2 regions of the Paenibacillus sp. JT22N1 genome follow, and region 1 is predicted to be linked to the other one. Evidence: predicted binding sites of a transcription regulator. Region 1 holds the regulator's gene; the other holds the start of a gene.

Region 1 (3,205 bases):
CTATTGAGTATGTAAAAGCGATTAACGATTTAGAGCATGCAGGCGATTCCATTACTCACGAAATTTTTAAAGGTTTAAACAAAGTATTTATTACACCGATTGATCGTGAAGATATTATGGTTCTAGCCTCCAAAGTGGATGATGTAACAGATGGTATTGAAGCTACAATTGCTCGTTTCGACTATCTTTCTGTATCCCATACAGATTCTTATATGAAAGAGTTTTCTGCTGTCATTGTAGACTCTTGCCAGCATATGCTGGATGCGTTCAAGCTTCTGGCGAAGAAAAAATACATGCAAATTCCTGAGCATACGGTTGCTATTAATTCCCTCGAGAATGACGGAGACCGTTTGATGCGCGAAGGGATTCGCCAAATTTTCATCACACGTAAAGACCTGTACGAAGATTTTAAATTAAAAGAAATCTATGAGCGTTTGGAAGAAACAACGGATGCTTGTGAAGATGTAGCCAATATCCTTGATAGCGTTGTACTTCGTTATTCATAAGGCACATTCGTGTCCATGTTTACGAAGAAAGTTTTCCAAATGGAAAACTCTTAGGAGGAAATCATGTTAACTTATTTAATCGTTATCGTTGTGCTTGCCTTACTTTTTGATTTCATTAATGGATTTCACGATACGGCTAATGCGATTGCAACTTCCATCTCCACTCGTGCATTAAGTCCCCGTGTAGCCATCGCCATGGCCGCCACACTCAACTTTGTCGGAGCCATGGTTTCCTCTAAGGTTGCCAAAACCGTTGGAGGAAGCATAGCGAACCCAGCCAAAATTGAAAATGGCGTTGAAATCGTCATTGCTGCTTTACTTGCGGCTATCATTTGGAACTTGTTGACCTGGTATCTGGCGATTCCCTCATCTTCTTCGCATACACTCCTTGGTTCGCTAGCTGGAGCTGTTATCGCTGGTGCTGGGGTCCATTCGGTGAATTGGAATGGTTTTACTCAAATTATTATCATTTTAGTACTATCGCCCATTATTGCTTTCGCCCTAGGTTACCTAATTATGATTTTGATCAAGTACATCGTTATATGGTCTGGAAATACATCTAGATCGAAGCTAAATCGCATATTCCGTACCTTGCAAATTTTATCCGCGGGATTACTTTCATACTCCCATGGTGGGAACGATGCACAAAAAGCAATGGGGATTATCGTATTTGGTTTGGTCGCAGCCGGTGTTCAAACAGACCTGGAAGTACCTCTCTGGGTGAAAATTGCTGCCGCATTGGCCATGGGACTAGGAACATCCATCGGTGGATGGCGAATTATTAAAACCGTTTCCGGTAAGATTGTTAAAATCGAGCCGATCAATGGTTTTGCCTCGGACTTAACGTCATCACTCGTTATTCAGTTCTCTACTCATTTGGGTAAACCATTATCAACGACTCATGTTATTTCTTCCGCGATTATCGGGACAGGCAGTGTCATGCGCTTCCATGAAGTTCAATGGGGCACGGTTGGACGCATGTTGATCACTTGGGTTATTACGATTCCAATCAGCATCGCGCTCGCATTCTCGATCTACTTCGTTTTATTCAGATTCATTTTCTAAAAATAAAGGCACGCCCCAGGTAATCGGGTCGTGCCTTTTTCTAATCCAAATAATAAGCTAAACTTTGCAATTCTGTTGTAAAATCCGCATGATGCACACGCACTTCGGGAGGAACCTTAATAATAACGGGAGCAAAATTCAATATGGCTTCGATCCCGCATTCTACGAATTGATTGGCTACATTTTGAGCTTCATTCGCAGGAACCGTAATGATGCCGATGCGAACGCCTAATTCAGATAAAACACTCTTCATCTCATGCATCGGTTGAACAATAAGATTGTTGATCGATTCCCCAGCTTTGCTTGGCATTGCATCAAAAACTGCGACAATTTTCATATCATTGCGTAAGTAAGTATTATAATTGCATAAAGCGCGGCCTAGGTTACCCGCTCCAACAAGAGCAACTTGAATATGGCGATCCAACTTCAAGATCTGTCTAATCTTCTCAATTAGATAAGCAATGTCGTAACCGATTCCCTTTTTGCCGAATTCCCCGAAATAAGCCAAATCCTTGCGAATCTGTGCCGGATTCAGATCGAGTTTTTGACCCAAATCCTGCGAAGATACCGTCGATACATTTTTCATTGCAAGTTCATTCAGAAAGCGTAAATAAATGGGCAGCCTCCGAACGACGGCTTCCGATATTTTTTGTGTTTTCAACTCTACGCCTCCCCCATCCACTCTTCAATCCTAGGTAACATTTGCTCGGTCGTCATATGCTCTATCTTCGGACCAGGCAATGAATAAAGGAAGTGCTTGCCATAATACGTATCAATGACACGAGTATCGTAGATGATAACGATGCCTTTATCGGATGCACGTCTGACAAGTCGGCCAAAGCCCTGCTTAAATCGAATGACAGCCTGCGGTACAGAAAATTTCATAAATGGATTCTCATTGCGTTTCTTAATATTTTCACATTTCGCCTCGACAAGAGGATGATTTGGCGGTTGAAACGGCAATCGTATAATAGCAAGACAGCTTAGCGCATCTCCTGGAATATCGACACCCTCCCAGAACGAGCTGGTGCCCAGTAGGACGCACATTTTGTTATCTTGGAACATCCGGGTCAGTTTACTCCGATTGCCGCTGTCAACCCCCTGTCCGAGCACTGTAATTCCATGTGGCTTCAAGAGATCCTTCATGCCGGCATAAATTTGCTTTAGCATACGATTCGAAGTGCACAAAATCAACATACGTCCTTTGGTAATTCGCGCAACATCACTAAGCGACTCAATAAGTGCGTTAATAAAAACAGGATCTCCGGCACCTTTGATCGTCGGGAAGTTCCGAGGAATCACGACGAGAGCTTGCTCTCTATAATTAAATGGAGATGGCAATTGAACGGTTTTTAGCTTGCCCGATTCTTCATCCTCAGGAATGACTAATCCTAATTGATCCGCTGAATATTGAAAAGACTTATTAACAGACAAAGTCGCGGAGGTCAGAATAATACTGTCTTTGGTCTCAAAGAAATGCTGCTGAAGCAGCCCACTTACATCGGTAGGCACCGATACAAGCTGCAGCGACTTCGATTTCGCATAGGTACCCGCTTCCATCCAATACACATAACCCTCATCGGCCATTTTCATAAAAAAGTGCAGGGCATCTCGATGGTTGTACAGTTCTTTTA
Region 2 (3,205 bases), on a different contig from region 1:
CACTCGATTCTCCACCAATGACTAAACCGTCTAACGGGATTTTATCACCTGGTTTAACAACAATGACATCCCCAACTGAAATCTCTTCCACGGGCTTTCTAATAAGCTCCTGACCGTTCTTCACGAATGCTTCGGGAGACGCTAGGTCAATTAAGCTTCGTATCGAATTTCGAGTCTTTTCAATGGACTTCGTTTGAAGAACATTTCCTAGTGCAAACAACCAAACTACCGTAGCACCTTCTAACCACTCACCAATTGCCGCGGCACCAAGCACAGCTGCAGTCATTAATACATTCATATCCAATGAACGGCTTTTCATAGCATAATAAGCGCTTCTAGCTGGTTTATAGCCACCTATTATAATCGATACTGCGTAAAGTAGAGTTGTAAAGCTTGGTGATACATTCGCGAACGAGCCAAGAAATCCAAAAAGAAGTAGGGCTCCAGAAAAAATTATCAGGTTTGTACCTGAATTGTCTTTTTTGACCTGATCACTTTTCCCTTTGCTTGAAACTAGCGTAGCTTTATAACCGGATTTGGATATTTCTTTGATGATTTCTTCGACTGAACTGTCGTGTTCAGCTGTCATTTTCCCAGTTGAGAAATTGACACTTACACTTTTGACTGAGGGGAGGGTTTTCATATGTTTTTCTATCGTTAAAGCGCAGGAACTGCAATCCATTCCTTCTATGTTATAGATTCGCCCACTGCCCTTCTTCTGAACAGCCTCAATGGTGTGCCCCAGTTTTTTTATTGTATCAGGTATTTGATCAAGGACTTTTTCATCCTCATAAACGACTTGCATTTTGCCTGTGTTATAGTTGACTTGAACTCCGTTGATCCCTTTGATACCCTTGACTGCTTTTTCCACGGTTAATGCACAGGAAGGGCAATCCATACCGCCGATTAGAAAATCTGATTTTTGACCAGATTGGTCTTCTGTGTTTTGTACTTGTGGAATTTCTGATACTTCGCAACAATCATCCTCACAACCGGCATTTGTATTTGAAGTGGTACTTATATCCAGTAAGGTTAGGCTTTTTTTCAATTTCGGTTCTTTGTCCGACATCTCAATCCCCCCGTTTTAGTAAATTCCCGTATCACACTTGGTAACACCATCGTGTACTAGGGATAGTACAGTATCGAACATATGTAACATATCCTTAATCTTCTCATTGCTTAAACTGTAATACACATATTTCCCCTCTTGCCTTCCAACAATAATCCCGCAGCCCTTCAAACAAGCGAGGTGCTGGGAAATGTTCGATTGATTCCCTTGAATTTCGTCAACGATTTGAGATACAGGCTTTTCTTTATCTTTAATACATTCCAGTATTTGAAGCCGCGTCTTATCACTAAAGCCGCGAATGAATTTGGCTTTAACATCTAATTGCTCTAATGGATCTTGATTCATTGAGACTACCTCCAAACAAATTAACATTCACTAATATGATTATCATATTAGTGCACACTAATATATGTGTCAAATTAAAACCCCATCATATTTAGATGGGGCTTTGGTATTAAACAGGCATTGGGGTTTTTGTTGGTGGATTTAACGTTAATAAAGTTGTAATACTTTGTTCAAACCGTATTCACATATTATGTGAAAAAAATCACATACATTGGAGTAAGATAGAAATATATAGCAAATCAAATTGAAATCAGAAGGTGATACCACTTGAACCAATCTCGAAAACATGAAAAACGATTGATGTACCTGATGTTCATTGTTGCTTTTGTCATGTTACTTTCTTTTATCCGCAAGTTTTTTTGAACCTATGAAAGCTACAAAGGAGATGTGTCCATATGCTTATCTACGATCCCGTATTTTATAGCCGCCTACTCACTGAGACCACACTGGCATTTCATATCATTTTCGCTACCATCGGCGTTGGCGTTCCGGTCATGATCATGTTGGCTGAGTTAGCAAGCATTAAACGTAAAGATCCCTATTATGCATTGTTGGCACGAAGATGGGCTCGGGGATTTGTTATCACCGTTGCTATTGGAGTGGTTACTGGTACTGCTATCGGGCTTCAACTCAGCCTGTTGTGGCCGAAGTTCATGGAGATTGCTGGGCAAGCCATTGCGCTTCCGTTATTTCTAGAAACATTCGCCTTTTTCATCGAGGCTATCTTCTTAGGCATTTATTTATATACATGGGAACGATTAAAACCTAAGCATCATCTGTTACTACTCGTGCCTGTTGTCATTGGCTCCTCTGCTTCAGCCTTTTTTATTACGACTGTGAATGCATTCATGAATACGCCGCAAGGCTTCACTCTAAAAGATGGCTTGATTACGAATGTACAGCCGATTCTAGCTATGTTTAATCCATCAATGCCTACCAAAGTGGCACATGTACTTTCCTCTGCCTACATGACCAGCGCATTCATCTTGGCAGCTATAGCGGCTTACTCCCTTCTCAGGAAAAAGGGTGACACTTTATACGCCAAGAAAGCTTTAAAATTGACCGTTACTGCTGGGCTTGTTTTCGCCATAACTACGGCTATGATCGGTGATCTATCAGCCAAATTTCTAGCTCATACACAGCCTGAAAAACTTGCCGCAGCCGAGTGGCATTTCGAAACAACAAAGAATGCACCACTCGTTCTTGGTGGTATTTTGACTGAAAATAATGAGGTTAAATATGCATTGAAAATTCCGTATGCACTAAGTATCTTGGCAGGCGGAACTCCCGGAACTGAGGTAAAAGGGCTGAATGATATTCCGAAAGATCTCCGTCCTCCTCTATACGTGCATTATTTCTTTGACGCCATGGTTGCTATAGGCATGTTTGTGATTGTGGTTGCCATTTGTCATATGTGGTACGCACGCAAAAAATCCTCTAAACCTTATCCGAGATGGCTTCTAGCGATTATCGTTGTGTGTGGTCCTCTTTCCATGCTAGGCATCCAATGTGGATGGTTTTACGCGGAGGTTGGTCGACAACCATGGATTCTACGTGGATATATGAAGGTAGCAGATGCCGCTACAACTTCACAAGACGTGGACACCATGTTACTGCTGTTCTGTTTACTTTATATCGTTTTAGCACTGACTGCGGTAAAAGTATTATCCAAACTTTTTAGAAAAAACGATGTTGCAGATGAACTGATTGCACTTGGTATTTTCGGGGGGAGGACCAAAGAATGAGTCTAGAACTTGTTGGAATAACCGTTTTGTGGATCTTTTTATACGG

The links. Region 1 encodes Rex, which represses fermentation and respiration genes when NADH is low (regulators of the CRP and FNR family bind a similar motif). Its sites were predicted from a motif close to TTGTGAAATATTTCACAA; they were not measured.
Region 2: AC58UU_RS04680 (cytochrome ubiquinol oxidase subunit I) is a predicted target of Rex. The motif match lies at 1,605-1,622, and genes of this name have one in related genera.

Annotation. Positions count from the first base shown of each region.
Region 1 covers NZ_JCAUAW010000006.1:211,561-214,765, forward strand. Annotated here, with positions in the region: gene AC58UU_RS13960 (DUF47 domain-containing protein) at 1-506, shown strand, start outside; gene AC58UU_RS13965 (inorganic phosphate transporter) at 570-1,571, shown strand; gene AC58UU_RS13970 (redox-sensing transcriptional repressor Rex) at 1,612-2,232, opposite strand; gene dinG (ATP-dependent DNA helicase DinG) at 2,235-3,205, opposite strand, start outside.
Region 2 covers NZ_JCAUAW010000002.1:187,662-190,866, forward strand. Annotated here, with positions in the region: gene AC58UU_RS04670 (heavy metal translocating P-type ATPase) at 1-1,069, opposite strand, end outside; gene AC58UU_RS04675 (ArsR/SmtB family transcription factor) at 1,085-1,414, opposite strand; gene AC58UU_RS04680 (cytochrome ubiquinol oxidase subunit I) at 1,810-3,159, shown strand; gene AC58UU_RS04685 (cytochrome d ubiquinol oxidase subunit II) at 3,156-3,205, shown strand, end outside.